One region of the Streptomyces sp. NBC_00239 genome, then DNA from elsewhere that is predicted to be linked to it. Evidence: predicted binding sites of a transcription regulator. Region 1 holds the regulator's gene; each other region holds the start of a gene.

The links. The regulator HrcA, encoded in region 1, represses chaperone genes, less so after heat shock. The targets are predictions, from matches to a motif close to TTNGCACTCNGNNNNNCNGAGTGCNAA.
Region 2: a site for HrcA is predicted at 3,480-3,506, ahead of OG764_RS21400 (FmdB family zinc ribbon protein). Genes of this name have one in related genera too.
Region 3: a site for HrcA is predicted at 1,876-1,902, ahead of groL (chaperonin GroEL). Genes of this name have one in related genera too.

Annotation. Positions count from the first base shown of each region.
Region 1 is NZ_CP108095.1:5,480,459-5,485,766, reverse strand. Features, by position in the region: gene OG764_RS24130 (nitronate monooxygenase) at 1-503, opposite strand, end outside; gene dnaJ (molecular chaperone DnaJ) at 659-1,798, opposite strand; gene hrcA (heat-inducible transcriptional repressor HrcA) at 1,799-2,815, opposite strand; gene OG764_RS24115 (MBL fold metallo-hydrolase) at 2,983-3,708, shown strand; gene OG764_RS24110 (DUF3097 domain-containing protein) at 3,737-4,546, shown strand; gene hemW (radical SAM family heme chaperone HemW) at 4,769-5,308, opposite strand, start outside.
Region 2 is NZ_CP108095.1:4,836,150-4,841,457, forward strand. Features, by position in the region: gene OG764_RS21375 (NarK family nitrate/nitrite MFS transporter) at 1-295, shown strand, start outside; gene OG764_RS21380 (hypothetical protein) at 327-530, shown strand; gene mscL (large conductance mechanosensitive channel protein MscL) at 541-1,038, opposite strand; gene OG764_RS21390 (hypothetical protein) at 1,168-1,713, opposite strand; gene OG764_RS21395 (S-methyl-5'-thioadenosine phosphorylase) at 2,220-3,053, opposite strand; gene OG764_RS21400 (FmdB family zinc ribbon protein) at 3,182-3,469, opposite strand; partial or broken gene OG764_RS21405 (MFS transporter) at 3,825-5,063, opposite strand.
Region 3 is NZ_CP108095.1:4,552,832-4,558,139, reverse strand. Features, by position in the region: gene groL (chaperonin GroEL) at 86-1,711, opposite strand; gene OG764_RS20190 (cold-shock protein) at 2,108-2,317, opposite strand; gene OG764_RS20185 (MoaD/ThiS family protein) at 2,712-2,990, opposite strand; gene thrC (threonine synthase) at 3,026-4,312, opposite strand; SAM riboswitch class I at 4,330-4,484, opposite strand; gene OG764_RS20175 (glucosyl-3-phosphoglycerate synthase) at 4,659-5,308, shown strand, end outside.

The sequences.
Region 1 (5,308 bases):
TGCGCGCCGGCGCTCTGCGCGGCACGGGCCTCCTCGGCGGAGGTCACGGTGACCGCGGTACGGGTGCCGGCCTTCGCGAACGCGTCCAGCGTCGCGGGCTCGGGGCAGCCGAAGGTGAAGGAGACGAGCGGCACCGGATCGTCGAGGAGGATCGCGATCTTGGCGTCGTAGCCGTCGTCGGAGCAGGCGAAGACGTCCTCGCTCAGCGCGGTCTCGTACCAGCTGGCCTCACCGGCGAGCTGTCCGCGGTACGCCTCGATCTCGGCCGGGTCCACCGCGGCGTGCTGCGGCATGAAGAGGTTGACGCCGAAGGGGCGCGCGGTGAGCGCGCGCAGCCGCTTGACCTCCTGGTACATCCCGTCGGCGGTCTTGTACCCGCCGGCCAGGAAGCCGAGTCCGCCCGCCGAGGCGACCGCTGCGGCGAGCTCGGGGCAGGAACCGCCGCCGGCCATCGGCGCCTGCACGACCGGGAACCGGCAGAGATCGCTCAGTGCGGAGGACATGACCGCATCGTGCCATGTCCCCCGCAGCAGGCCGAATCGGTGCATTCGCCTGGCATAGTCCGCCGGACGGAACCCGCCACCACCGGCGGCGGGCCCGTCCTGCACGTCGACCGGGTGCCCGGCGACGCGTCGTTCAGGTGCCCGGCGAGCCGCCGTCAGCGGCCGTTGAACGCGTCCTTCAGGCGGCTGAACAGGCCCTGCTGGCCCGGCTGGAACTGCCCGAGGGGGCGCTCTTCGCCGCGCAGCTTGGCCAGCTGGCGCAGCAGGTCCTCCTGCTGCGGGTCCAGCTTGTTCGGGGTCATGACCTCGACGTGCACGATGAGGTCGCCGCGGCCGCCGCCGCGCAGGTGCGTGACGCCGCGCCCGTGCAGCGGGATCGACTGGCCGGACTGGGTACCGGGCCGGATGTCGACCTCCTCCATCCCGTCCAGCGTCTCCAGCGGGCACTTCGTGCCCAGCGCGGCCGCCGTCATGGGGAGGGTGACCGTGCAGTGCAGGTCGTCGCCGCGCCGCTGGAAGACCGGGTGCGGGAGCTCGTGGATCTCCACGTACAGGTCGCCGGCGGGGCCGCCGCCGGGGCCGACCTCGCCCTCGCCCGCGAGCTGGATGCGGGTGCCGTTCTCCACACCGGCCGGGATCTTGACCGTGAGGGTGCGGCGGGAGCGGACCCGGCCGTCGCCCGCGCACTCGGGGCACGGGGTCGGGACCACGGTGCCGAAGCCCTGGCACTGCGGGCACGGGCGCGAGGTCATGACCTGGCCCAGGAAGGAGCGGGTGACCTGGGAGACCTCGCCGCGGCCGCGGCACATGTCACAGGTCTGGGCGGAGGTGCCGGGTGCGGCGCCCTCGCCCGAGCAGGTCGTACACACGATCGCGGTGTCGACCTGGATGTCCTTGGTGGTCCCGAACGCGGCCTCGTCGAGTTCCAGCTCCAGCCGGATCATCGCGTCCTGGCCGCGGCGGGTGCGCGAGCGCGGGCCGCGCTGGGACGCCTGTCCGAAGAAGGCGTCCATGATGTCCGAGAAGTTGCCGAAGCCGCCGGCCCCGAAGCCGCCCGCGCCACCGCCGCCGCCGGAGGCGGACAGCGGGTCGCCGCCGAGGTCGTAGACCTGCTTCTTCTGCGGGTCCGACAGCACCTCGTACGCGGCGTTGATCTCCTTGAAACGCTCTTGCGTCTTGGGATCGGGGTTCACGTCCGGGTGCAGCTCGCGCGCGAGCTTGCGGAAGGCCTTCTTGATCTCGTCCTGCGATGCGTCGCGGCGCACGCCGAGAACGGCGTAGTAGTCCGTGGCCACTTACGACTCCGCCAGGATCTGTCCGACGTAACGTGCCACTGCGCGTACCGCTCCCATCGTTCCGGGGTAGTCCATGCGGGTCGGTCCGACCACGCCGAGTTTGGCGACTGCCTCGCCGCCCGAACCGTAGCCGACCGAGACGACGGACGTGGAGTTCAGTCCCTCGTAGGCGTTCTCATGCCCAATGCGTACGGTCATGCCCGATTCATTGGCCTCGCCGAGCAGCCTGAGGAGCACGACCTGCTCCTCCAGGGCCTCCAGCACCGGCCTGATCGTGAGGGGGAAATCGTGCCCGAAGCGGGTGAGATTGGCGGTGCCGCCGATCATCAGCCGCTCCTCGGTCTCTTCGACCAGGGTCTCCAGCAGGGTCGCGAGCACGATCTGTACCGTGCCGCGGTCGTCCGTCTCGAACGACTCCGGCAGGTCCTGCACCAGCTGCGGCACGTCCGCGAACCGGCGTCCGACGACCCGGGCGTTGAGCCGGGCCCGCAGGTCGGCCAGCGCGGTCTCGCCGAAGGGCGCGGGCGCGTCGACCATCCGCTGCTCGACCCGGCCGGTGTCCGTGATCAGCACCAGCATCAGGCGTGCGGGCGCGAGCGCCAGCAGCTCGACGTGGCGGACCGTGGACCGGGTCAGCGACGGGTACTGCACGACCGCCACCTGCCGGGTCAGCTGCGCGAGCAGCCGGACCGTACGGCCGACCACGTCGTCGAGGTCGACGGCGCCGTCCAGGAAGTTCTGGATGGCCCGCCGCTCCGGCGACGACAGCGGCTTGACGCCGGCGAGCTTGTCGACGAAGAGCCGGTAGCCCTTGTCCGTCGGGATGCGGCCGGCGCTGGTGTGCGGCTGGGCGATGAAGCCCTCGTCCTCCAGCACCGCCATGTCGTTGCGCACCGTGGCCGGCGACACGCCGAGCCGGTGGCGCTCGGTGAGCGCCTTGGAGCCGACCGGCTCCTCCGTCCCGACGTAGTCCTGGACGATGGCGCGCAGCACCTCGAGTCTGCGTTCGCTGAGCATCGCGCACACCTCCAGCTGTGATGCGTCGTTTCCGTTTGCGTCCTGCGGTCCTGCTTGCGGGCCTGCTGCTGGCACTCGTGGTGTTCGAGTGCCAGAGATCCCCCGGTCAGTGTACGGCGGGGAGGTGCACCCCTAGCAAGGGCGGCCCGTCAAGGTAGCGTCGCGGCATGGACGTCCAATGGGAAGAGGCCGGGTGGGAAGGGCTCACCGGGCGCGCCGGCCGGCGACGGCTGCCGGTGTGGGACTGCACGGTGGGACTGGTGGTGGGAGACGATGCGGTGCTCCTCGTGGACCCCGGCTCCTGCCTCCGGGAGGGCTCCGAGGTGCGGGCCCAGGCGGAGCGGCTGGCCGGCCGCCGAGTGACTCATATCGCATTCACGCACGGACATTTCGACCACGTTCTGGGGGCCTCGGCCTTCTCCGGCGTGGAGGTCTTCGGCGCGGTGGGCCTGGACGGGCTGCTGCTGACGAGCCACGACGTGCTCCGCGAGGACGCGGTACGGCACGGGCTGGCGGAGTCCGAGGCCGCGGAGTCGGCCGACCTGCTGGTCGCGCCCCGGCACCTGGTCTCGGGCGAGTGGACGCTGGAACTGGGCGGGGTGCAGGTGCTGCTGGCCAACGTGGGCCCCGGCCACACCCGGCACGATCTCGCGGTGTTCGTCCCCGGCTCGCGCGAGGTGGTGTTCTGCGGGGACCTCGTGGAGGAGTCCGGTGATCCTCAAGCCGGCCCCGACGCGGTCCGCAGGCAGTGGCCGGCCGCTCTCGACCGGCTGCTCGCGCTGGGCGGCGAGGACGCGGTGTACGTGCCGGGGCACGGTGCGGTGGTGGATGCGGCTTTCGTCCGTGCGCAACGCGCCACACTGGCGGACCGCTTCGGCGTGTCGCCGGTCTGATCCGCCGCCCCTCCCTACTGTCGTCCGGATGCGCGAGTACTCACCCGATCTGACGCCGCCCTGGAAGCGGAGCGCGGCCCGCCCCGTCCCGGAGGTCCCGGCCGATCCCGACCTGGTGGTCGAGGAGGCCGGTACGGGCTTCTGCGGTGCGGTGACGGCCTGCGAGGCCGGCACGGTGACGCTGGAGGACCGGTTCGGCAAGCGCCGGGTCTTCCCGATGGCGCCGCGCGGCTTCCTGCTGGACGGCGCCGTCGTCACCCTCGTACGCCCCGCCCGGCGGCCGGCCGCGCCGGCCCGTACCGCGTCGGGCTCGGTGGCCGTGCCGGGGGCCCGGGCCCGGGTGGCCCGCGCGGGCCGGATCTACGTGGAGGGTCGCCACGACGCCGAACTCGTCGAGCGGGTGTGGGGCGACGACCTGCGGATCGAGGGGGTGGTCGTGGAGTACCTGGAGGGCATCGACGACCTCCCGGCGATCGTCGCGGAGTTCGCCCCCGGTCCGGACGCGCGCCTGGGCGTCCTGGTCGACCACCTGGTCCCGGGCTCGAAGGAGTCCCGCATCGCGGCTTCGGTCACCCACGCCGACGTCCTGGTCGTGGGCCACCCCTACATCGACGTCTGGCAGGCCGTGAAGCCGTCGTCCCTGGGCATCCCCGCCTGGCCGACCGTCCCCCACGGCACGGACTGGAAAACGGGCATCTGCCGAGCCCTGGCCTGGCCGGAGAACACTGGCGCCGCCTGGCAGCACATCCTGTCGCGCGTCCGCTCCTACCAGGACTTGGAGCCGTCCCTGCTGGGCTCGGTGGAACACCTCATCGACTTCGTCACGGCCCCGGCCTGAAACACGGGGTCCAGCCCGGCCGGCGCTCGACGCCGGGGGCAACCCGCCCGCGCGGACGTCCGAGGCACCGGGGGCAACATCCAGCCCCGCCGGCGTTTGAGGCGCCGCCGGAGGCGACTCCGACCCCGCCGGCGTCCGGGGCGCCACCCAAGGGCAACTCCAGCCCCGCCGGCGTTTGAGGCGCGGGGTCCGGGGCGGAGCTCCGTGGGTCCGGACCGCCCGTCAGTCCACCAGGTCCCGGACCACCGCGTCGGCCAGCAACCGCCCCCGCAGGGTCAGCACGGCCCGCCCCCGCGCGTACGGCCCCGCCTCCAGCAGCCCGTCCGCCAAGGCCTTGCGGGAGGCGGCGAGCCCGGCCTCGGCCAGCAGCTCCAGCGGACACCCCTCCACCAGCCGCAGCTCCAGCAGAATCCGCTCCACCCGCCGGTCCTCGGCGGACAGCAGCTCACGCCCCGCCCCCGGCGACCGCCCCTCCGCCAGCGCCGCCGCATACGCGCCCGGGTGCTTCACGTTCCACCACCGCACCCCGCCCACGTGCGAGTGCGCCCCCGGCCCGGCCCCCCACCAGTCCGCGCCCCGCCAGTACAGCTCGTTGTGCAGGCAGCGGCCGGCCTCGGAGGTGGCCCAGTTCGAGACCTCGTACCAGGAGTAGCCGGCCCCGGCGAGGACGGAGTCCGCGATCAGGTAGCGGTCGGCGTGGACGTCGTCGTCGGTCATGGGGACCTCGCCGCGGCGGATCCGCCGCGCCAGCTGGGTGCCCTC
Region 2 (5,308 bases), 640 kb from region 1:
CAACGGCTCGACCTTCCGCCAGATCCCCGTCATCTTCCGCGACCAGCACGCCCGGGCCGTCGCGGGCAACGGCCCCGAAGCCGAGGCCGCGGCGCTGAAGCAGTCCGAGATGGAGGCGGGCGCCGTCACGGGCTTCTCCTCCGCCATCGCCGCGTACGGCTTCTTCTTCATCCCCGCCATGTTCGCGAACCTCAAGGTCACGACGGCCCTGTGGATGTTCATCGGGTTCTACGCGACCTGCCTGGCGGTGTGCTGGTGGTTCTACGCCCGCAAGGGCGCCGAGGCTCCCAGCTGAGCCCGCCGCCTCCCCGCCGTACCCTGGAGTCATGAGCACCGCCCCCACCCCCGGCCCGCACCCGTCGAAGCCCGGCTCCCGGCCGAAGCCCGCGCTGGTCTTCGACGACCCGCTGGACCAACAGTCCTCGGACGACACGGACCGGGGATGGGGCGAGCGCCCGCCCGCGGCGAGCAGCGACAGCGCCGCCGACCTCGCGCGCTTCCTCGACGAGAAGCCCCCCCACCACCTCTGAAACCTGCGGGTCAGCCCAGCCCGGGCCCGCGGTCCTGGTCGCCTCCGGCCGAGCGCTGCGCCACCAGGGCGTCGCGGATCTCCTTGAGGACCTCCAGCTCGGTGATCTCCATGGTCTCCTGCACGCCCTCCTTGGCCTTCCGGCGGGCTTCCTGCCTGGCCAGGTACTTCGACATCGGCAGGACCATCAGGAAGTAGACGACGGCCGCGGTGATCAGGAACGTGAGCGCGGCATTGAGCACCGTGCCCCACAGCAGCTCGACACCGACCGTGCTTCCGGTCTTCGCGTCCACGAAGCACGGTCCCTTGAGGCACGAGGAATAGGCGTCCAGGCTCTGGGTGCCCATCGCGCCGACCAGCGGGCTGATGAGGCCCTTCACCACCGAGTTCACGATGTTCGTGAACGCGGCGCCGATGACCACGGCCACCGCCAGGTCCACCACGTTGCCGCGCATCAGGAAGGCTTTGAAGCCTGCCAGGACGCTCACCTTCTTCTTCTCGCTCACCACTGAGCCTCTCTACGCATGTGCCGTCTTCACCGGACGTGGAACCAACGGTTCCGAAAGCTACGGCAGTCGAGTGCCGCACTGTCCAATCGGGGCACGCGTTCAGATGACTTGACCGCTCATGGGTGCGAATCAGCACAGTGTCACCGCCAGTCGGGACACCGAGCCCGCGCCCACCAGCTCCCGGGCGGTCCCCCTCGGGACGGACAGCACCACCAGAGCCCCGGCCTCCGCCGTGCCGGGCTCCGGGGGCGGTACCTCGAGCACCCGGGCCGCCGCGGCGACCAGGCGGGTGCGCCCCGCCTCCGCGCCCGGGTGGCCGGGGCCGCCGGCGGCCACCACGTCGACCCGGTCCCCGGCGCGCAGCAGCCGCACCGTCGCCGCGTCCGCGATGCGCACCGGCGCCGATACGAGCCGCACGGCGGCCGGGCGCGGCGATGCCGGTGCGGGGGGTGGTTCGCTGCGGGAGGCCTGCGCCTCGGGGCCCGATACGGCCAGCGCCGCCGCGGCCACCGCGAGCCCGGCGGCCGTCATGCGCCGCTTGCGCCGCACGGCCCTGCGGAGCCGGTCGCCGCCGCGGCCCACGCGGAGCGGGGCGAAGGGCGGGACGCCGCGGGGTGGGGGACACGTGGCGGGGGAGCCGTGCGGGGGGATTCGGTAAGCCGGGGTGTCGGACATGGTGACCACCGCCCATCGTGAGGGACTTCGGGGTCCGGGCCGTCTGCCCGGACGTCCCTCACGATCCACGACCGTGGCGGGTCCCGCTGGGGGCTGTGGACGGTCCCCAGCCTGTGGATACCTCCGTCACCCGTGTCGGTGACGGGCCGTGTCCGTTGCCCGGCGGAGCCGAGGGCAACCCGGCTCCGCCGGGCACCGGGCTCCGCCCGGACCCGCGCCTCAAACGCCGGCGAGGCTGGGGGTTGCCTGCCAGGGCCGAGCCGGGCCGCGACAAGGCTGGGGGTTGCCCGTCGAGGCCGAGCCGGGCCGCGACAAGCCGGGGGTTGCCTGCCAGGGCCGAGCCGGGCCGCGACAAGGCTGGGGGTTGCCCGTCGAGGCCGAGCCGGGCCGCGACAAGCCGGGGGTTGCCCGCCGAGGCCGCGCCGCGGCTGAGCCGCGGCGCGCCAAGGCTCGCCGAAGCCGGGCTACGGCTGAGCCGCGGCGCGCCAAGGCTCGCCGAAGCCGGGCTACGGCAGTTCGATGCCCAGGTCCCAGCCGTCGTGGGCGTGGGTGCACAGGCAGTCCCGGGACTCGGTCGCCGGCAGTGCGGCCACCGCGTCGAAGAGGACCTCGCGCAGCCGGCCCACGTTCTCGCCGAACACCTTGAGGACCTCGGTGTGCGAGACGCCCTCACCGGTCTCGGCGCCCGCGTCCAGGTCCGTCACCAGTGCCATGGACGTGTAGCAGAGCCCCAGCTCGCGGGCGAGCACGGCCTCCGGGTGTCCGGTCATGCCGACCACCGACCAGCCCATCGCCGCGTGCCACTGCGATTCGGCGCGGGTGGAGAAGCGGGGCCCCTCGACGACGACCATCGTGCCCCCGTCCACCGGCTCCCAGCCGCGCCCGCGCGCCGCGCCCATGGCGGCGGCCCGCCCGACCGGGCAGTACGGGTCGGCGAAGGTGGTGTGCACGACGTTCGGCACCGTGCCGTCGGGGAGCGGCTCCCCGTCGAAGAAGGTCTGCGCGCGGCTCTTCGTACGGTCGACCAGCTGGTCCGGTACGAGCAGCGTGCCCGGGCCGTACTCGGCGCGCAGGCCGCCGACCGCGCACGGGCCCAGGACCTGTCGGACGCCGACCGAGCGCAGTGCCCACAGGTTGGCGCGGTAGTTGATCTTGTGGGGCGGAACCTTGTGGCTGCGTCCGTGGCGGGGCAGGAAGGCGATCCGCCGGCCGGCCAGCTCGCCTATGAACAGCGAGTCGCTGGGGGCGCCGTACGGGGTCTCCACCCGCACCTCGGTGACGTCCTCCAGGAAGGAGTAGAAGCCCGAACCGCCGATGACACCGATCTCTGCGTTGACCATGACTGCCAGCCTAACCGGCGGCTCCGGGCACGCCGAAGGCCCCGCTGCCGAAGTCGGCTGCGGGGCCTCGTGCGATGCGTGGTGCCGCGCGCGGACGCGCGGCGGGCACCCGGTCGGGCGCGGCCCGGTCAGGCAGCGGGGGTGCTGCTGCTCGAAGCCGGGGCGGCCGGAGCCGGGGTGGAAGCGGCCGTCGACGTGGTCGAGGCGGGCTTCGACGCCGGAGTGCTGCTGGACGACGCGCCGCGGCTGTCGTTCCGGTAGAAGCCGGAACCCTTGAAGACGATGCCGACCGCGGAGAACACCTTCTTCAGGCGTCCCTTGCAGTTCGGGCACTCGGTCAGGGCGTCATCGGTGAACTTCTGCACGGCCTCGAGGCCTTCGCCGCACTCGGTGCACTGGTACTGGTAGGTCGGCACGAATTTCCTCCTGGCACTCTGGCTCTATGAGTGCTAACGACGCTTCATGGTGACGCATTCCGCCGGATCAGTCCACCGTCACCGGCACGCGGTGACCCATCCCACGCTCGCCGGCCTGCTTCGGACCACGTCCGGCGGGCCGGTTCGGGCCGCGTCCGGCCGGGCTCTGAGCGGCCCGTGAGGCCTGTCCTGCCTGGGCCTTCCGCCCGCCCTGCGGGGCGTGCTGGCCGGCCGCCGCGTCACGCGACGCGGTCTGCGGCTCCTGCGGCTCACGAGGCTCCTGCGAGTCCTGGAGGTCCTGAGAGTCCTGGAAGGCCTTCGAGCCCTCGGCGTCCTGCGGGTCCTGAGAGGAGCCGACGACCCGGCTCGGGGCCGCGGGGGCCAGTCGCGAGCGCAGCGCCACGACCGTGGCCAGCGCCAGCACCGTGGCGGCCAGCGGCACCAGGAAGCCCGCGTGCGAGCCGTGGGCGTCCGTCAGGCGGCCCGCGGTGGTGACGGCGGCGGCCTGTCCGAAGGCGACGGCGCCGGTCAGCCAGGTGAAGGCCTCGGTGCGCGAGGCGGCCGGAACCAGCCGCTCCACCATCGTGTAACCGGTGATCAGCGCCGGGGCGATGCACAGGCCGACGACCAGGCCCAGCGCGCCCAGCAGCAGCGTGGAGTGCACGGCCCACAGCACGGACGCGGCGGCGGTCAGGCCGGCGTACCCGAGGATCAGGCGGCGGCGCGGGCCGATCTTCCAGGCGATGGCACCGCAGGCGATGCCCGCGATCATGTTGCCCGCGGCGAAGACGCCGTACAGCAGGCCGTTGGCGCCCGGGTTGCCGATCTCCTCGGAGAAGGCGGCCAGCGACACCTGCATGCCGCCGAAGACGGCGCCGATGCCCAGGAAGGCGACGATCAGGACGCGCACGCCCGGCACGGACAGCGCCGAGGTGTGCTTCTGGCCGGCCAGGGCCGTGCGGCCGACGGGCTTGGGCTGCGTGCCGCGCTGCGCGGCGAACAGCAGGCCGCCGAGCAGGGTCAGCGTGGCCTCGGTGATCAGGCCGGCCGCCGGGTGGATCTGGGTGCACAGGAAGGTCGCGAGCACCGGACCGACGACGAACGTGAACTCGTCGGTGACGGACTCGAACGCCGCGGCCGTGGGCAGCAGCGGCGCGCGCTCGCCCTGCAGGCGGGCGGCCCAGCGGGCCCGGACCATCGGTCCGACCTGCGGAACCGAGGCACCGGCCGGGACGGCGGCCAGCGCCAGGGCCCACAGCGGCGCGCCCAGCAGGGCGAGCGCGGTGAGCGTGCTGACGGCGGCGGTGTGGGTCAGGACGACCGGCACCAGCACGGCGCTCTGGCCGAAGCGGTCGGCGAGCTTGCCCATCTGGGGGGCGAAGACGGCCATGGAGACGCCGGTGACGGCGGCGATGACGCCGGCGCTGCCGAAGGAGCCGGTGGTGTGCTGGACCAGCAGCACGATGCCGATGGTCAGCATGGCGAACGGCTGCCGGGCGGCGAACCCCGGGAGAAGGAAGCTGAGCGCGCCGGGTGTGCGAAGAAGCTGCCCGTAGCCCGCTCGGGACTTGTCGGTCGTGACCGCGGATGCCACGGCCTGGCCTTTCTGCCGCCTGGTAGAGCTCCCGTCTGCGGACGGTGCGGGCCTTGTGGGCCGCACCCGTACTACGGAGCCCCGAGAGCTGTCCTCATGCGCCGAACCGAGTGATACCTGGGCACCCACTGCGGGAGGGGGCCACGGCCGCCGAGCGGTCGCGCCAGCTCTGCGTCAGACAGAGTTGGTCGATTGGTGTGCCTTCATGGTACAGGGAAAGGTGCGAGGTGCACCTGTGATTACAG
Region 3 (5,308 bases), 930 kb from region 1:
CGGAAACGCCCGAGGGCGGTACCCCCTCCGGTCGGGAAGGGGTACCGCCCTCGGCAAGAACAGCCGATCAGCCCTCAGGGGTTGATCAGAAGTCCATGTCACCGCCCGGCATGCCGCCACCGGCAGCGCCGGCGCCGGCCTTCTCGGGCTTGTCGGCGATGACGGCCTCGGTGGTGAGGAACAGGGCCGCGATGGACGCCGCGTTCTGCAGGGCAGAGCGGGTGACCTTCGCCGGGTCGATGATGCCCTCGGCGATCATGTCCACGTACTCGCCGGTCGCGGCGTTCAGGCCCCAACCGATCTGCAGGTTGCGGACCTTCTCCACGACGACGCCACCCTCGAGACCACCGTTGACGGCGATCTGCTTGAGCGGGGCCTCGAGGGCCAGGCGCACGGCGTTGGCGCCGGTCGCCTCGTCGCCCGTGAGCTCGAGCTTCTCGAAGACCGCGGAGGCCTGGAGCAGGGCCACGCCGCCACCGGCGACGATGCCCTCTTCGACGGCCGCCTTCGCGTTGCGGACGGCGTCCTCGATGCGGTGCTTGCGCTCCTTGAGCTCGACCTCGGTCGCGGCGCCGGCCTTGATGACCGCAACACCGCCGGCGAGCTTCGCCAGGCGCTCCTGCAGCTTCTCGCGGTCGTAGTCGCTGTCCGAGTTCTCGATCTCGGCGCGGATCTGGTTCACGCGACCGGCAACCTGGTCGCTGTCACCGGCACCGTCGACGATGGTGGTCTCGTCCTTGGTGATGACGACCTTGCGGGCGCGGCCCAGCAGGTCCAGGCCGGCGTTCTCCAGCTTGAGACCGACCTCCTCGGAGATGACCGTGCCACCGGTGAGGATGGCGATGTCGCCGAGCATGGCCTTGCGGCGGTCGCCGAAGCCCGGGGCCTTGACGGCGACGGACTTGAAGGTGCCGCGGATCTTGTTGACGACCAGGGTCGACAGGGCCTCGCCCTCGACGTCCTCGGCGATGATCAGCAGCGGCTTGCCGGACTGCATGACCTTCTCCAGGAGCGGCAGCAGGTCCTTGACCGAGCCGATCTTGGAGTTGACGATCAGGATGTACGGGTCGTCGAGAGCCGACTCCATACGCTCCATGTCGGTGGCGAAGTACGCCGAGATGTAGCCCTTGTCGAAGCGCATGCCCTCGGTGAGCTCGAGCTCCAGACCGAAGGTCTGCGACTCCTCGACGGTGATGACGCCTTCCTTGCCGACCTTGTCCATGGCCTCGGCGATGAGCTCGCCGATCTGGGTGTCGGCGGCGGAGATGGAGGCCGTCGAAGCGATCTGCTCCTTGGTCTCGACATCCTTGGCCTGCTCCAGCAGGGCGCCCGAGACGGCCTCGACGGCCTTCTCGATGCCGCGCTTCAGCGCCATCGGGTTGGCGCCGGCGGCGACGTTGCGAAGACCCTCGCGCACGAGCGCCTGGGCGAGAACGGTCGCGGTGGTCGTACCGTCGCCGGCGACGTCGTCCGTCTTCTTGGCGACTTCCTTGACCAGCTCGGCGCCGATCTTCTCGTACGGGTCCTCCAGCTCGATCTCCTTGGCGATGGAAACACCATCGTTGGTGATCGTGGGGGCGCCCCACTTCTTCTCAAGGACGACGTTGCGACCCTTGGGGCCAAGGGTGACCTTGACGGCGTCGGCGAGCTGGTTCATCCCACGCTCGAGACCGCGCCGGGCCTCCTCGTCGAACGCAATGATCTTGGCCATCTGAAGTGGTCCTCCCGGACGGGGTGGATTGCTCCGGACCGCGTTGGCGCCCGCGACGGACGGCCTGCGTGCCTGACGGTTCCTTCCCGTCAGACGCTGCGGGCCTCACCGACCCGGTCCTCGTCTATGTAGCACTCTCACCTGGAGAGTGCTAACGCCAATGATTAGCACTCGACCCCCCCGAGTGCAAGCGGCTCAAGCAACCCGGCCCGATGGGCGAGACAGACGATCAAGGCCGCCGGCGCGGGCGATCGGGGCCGCGGGCACCGGGCGACCGGGGCCGGACGCGCAGGCGGTCAAGACCGCACGCGCGGGCCCGCACGCACGCGGGGCCCGCATCCCGGGTGGGATGCGGGCCCCGCGTGTGCGTGTGCGTCGGTGGTCGATCGCCCGGGCTCAGCCGGCCGGTGCGAGCTTGACCATGTCCGCCTGCGGACCCTTCTGGCCCTGCGAGATCTCGAACTCGACTCGCTGACCTTCTTCAAGGGTGCGGTACCCGTCCATCTGGATCGCGCTGTAGTGGACGAACACGTCCGCACCACCGTCGACCGCGATGAAGCCGTAGCCCTTCTCCGCGTTGAACCACTTGACGGTGCCCTGAGCCATGGCTAACTCCCCTGTTACTGGCCCTTGCGCAGGACCGCCCTTCGCGGTCCCGGGTCAGATACTTGCGCCGGAACGCGTCGACCGCGGCTGAATGTATCTGCCCGGACGCTGTCTGCAACAGGTCATTCCGACGAGAATTCAGGACACGTCAATACGTCGACATTGGACGAAAACCAGGGAGACTTCCGGGCAACTCGGGCGGGACAAACCCTGCCTCAACACCCATAAGGCACAAGCACATTGGCCCGATGTCGACCCTCGCGGGGCACACTCACGCACGTAGGTCACAAACAACGCCGGGGACTACCCCAACCCTACCGCGCCCAATCAAGCAGAATTGCCCCCTCCGCTTTTGCGGAGAGGGCAATTCAGAAGAAGTGCGGGGATCGGGGAATCAGCAGCCGCCCGCGACCGCCGGAATGATCGACACTCCGGCGCCGTCCGGCGTCACCGTCGCGAGCCCGCCCTCGAAGCGCACGTCGTCGTCGTTCACGTAGACGTTCACGAAGCGGCGCAGCTTGCCCTGGTCGTCCAGCACGCGCGGGCCGATGCCCGGGTGGTTCTGCTCCAGGGAGGCGATGACCTCGGCGAGGGTGGCACCCTCGGCGGGGACCTCGGCCTTCCCGCCCGTGTACGTGCGGAGGATGGTGGGGATGCGGACGTTGACGCTCATGGCACTACTGCCTTTCCGGGTACGGAGGGGGATGGTCAGGCCAGGCCGGCGGCGCGGAAGGCGTCCAGGCTCGGGCGGATCGTGGCCGACAGGCCGGTGTCGGACGCGACCGCGTCCAGGGTCTTGAGACCGTCACCGGTGTTGAGCACGACCGTGGTCAGGGACGGGTCCAGGACGCCGTTCTCGATGAGCTTCTTCGTCACGCCGACGGTCACGCCGCCCGCGGTCTCGGCGAAGATGCCCTCGGTCTGCGCGAGCAGCTTGATGGCGTCGACGACCTGGTCGTCGTCGACGTCCTCGACGAAGCCGCCGGTGCGGCGCGCGATGTCCAGGACGTACGGGCCGTCGGCCGGGTTGCCGATCGCCAGGGACTTGGCGATGGTGTTCGGCTTCTGCGGGCGCACCACGTCGTGGCCGGCCTTGAAGGCGGTGGAGACCGGCGAGCAGCCCTCGGCCTGCGCGCCGAAGATCTTGTACGGCTTGTCCTCGACCAGGCCCAGCTTGATGAGCTCCTGGAGACCCTTGTCGATCTTCGTGAGCTGCGAGCCGGAGGCGATCGGGATGACGATCTGGTCCGGGATCCGCCAGCCGAGCTGCTCGCAGATCTCGTACGCCAGGGTCTTGGAGCCCTCGCCGTAGTACGGGCGCAGGTTGACGTTGACGAAGCCCCAGCCCTCGCCCAGCGGGTCGCCGATGAGCTCGGAGCAGAAGCGGTTGACGTCGTCGTAGTTGCCGTCGATGCCGACCAGGTCGCCGCCGTACACGGCGGCCATGACGACCTTGCCCTGCTCCAGGTCGTGCGGGATGAACACGCAGGAGCGGAAACCGGCGCGGGCGGCGGCGGCGCCGACGGCGCCGGCCAGGTTGCCGGTGGAGGAGCAGGAGAGCGTGGTGTAGCCGAAGGCGCGGGCGGCCTCGACGGCGATGGCGACGACACGGTCCTTGAAGGAGTGCGTCGGGTTGCCGGAGTCGTCCTTGACGTAGAGCTTGCCGGTGACGCCCAGCGCCTTGGCGAGGTTCTCGGCGTCGACGAGCTTGGTGAAGCCCGGGTTCAGGTTCGGCTTGTCGGCCACGTCGGCGGGGACGGGCAGCAGCGGGGCGTAGCGCCAGATGTTCTGGGGGCCGGCCTCGATGCGCTGCCGGAGCGCCTCCGGGTCGCCGAGCGGCAGGTCGTACGCCACTTCGAGGGGGCCGAAACACTCGGCACAGGCGAAGATGGGACCGAGGTCGAACCGCGTACCGCACTCACGGCACGAGAGGGCGGTGGCGGGACCGAGGTCGACGGAATCGACCTGGGCAGAGGTGACAGTCTGTACAGCCATGATGGCGAGGCCCTTTCTCCTCATCTTCCCCATGACGAACATCGCCATGAGACGGAATTGGCACCTTCCCGAGTCGGTGGAGGCCTCGCTGCTGTTGCGTGATCGCGAGTTACCGACTGGAGGGTTGCCGGGGCTTCAACGGGCCGTGTCCCTCTGCCCCTCTGGATGAGCGGTATGGCACCGGTGGCGCGCTCACACGCAACCGGGCGTTTGTCCGCGGGCCGACCCCGACATGCGATGGTCGTCCGCGTTGTTCAAGACTGTAACCGAAGGTGCGGGCCGCCGAGACGGCTGTCCGAACCGCGAGATGGATCATATTTCGGTCAGAAACAGGGGAGTACCGACCGTGCTGGAAGAGGTGGAGCGCTGGCTCGCCGGACGTTCCTGGTCGGCGGCCGACCGTCCGCTCGACCGGCTGATCGCCGCCAAACGGGCGGCCGGGACGACCGTCAGCGTCGTGCTGCCGGCGCTCGACGAGGAGGCGACGGTCGGCGAGATCGTCGAGGTCATCCGCCGCGAACTGGTCGAGGCGGTGCCGCTCGTCGACGAGCTGGTGGTCGTCGACTCGGGGTCCTCGGACCGGACCGCGGAGGTGGCCGCGAAGGCGGGCGCCCGGGTGGTGCACCGGGACGAGATCCTGCCCCGGATCCCGGCCCTGCCGGGCAAGGGCGAGGTGCTGTGGCGCTCGCTCCTCGTCACCACGGGCGACATCGTGTGCTTCGTCGACGCCGACCTGCGCGACTTCTCGGCCGACTTCGTCTCCGGGATAGTCGGCCCGCTGCTGACCGACCCGGACGTCCACTTCGTCAAGGCGATGTACGACCGTCCGCTGGGCGGCGCCCCGGGCGGGGGCCCCGGCCCGGGCGGCGCCGAGCAGGGCGGGCGGGTCACCGAGCTGGTGGCCAGGCCGCTGCTCAACCTGCACTGGCCGCAGCTGGCCGGTTTCGTGCAGCCGCTCGGCGGCGAGTACGCGGTCCGCCGCTCGCTGCTGGAGCG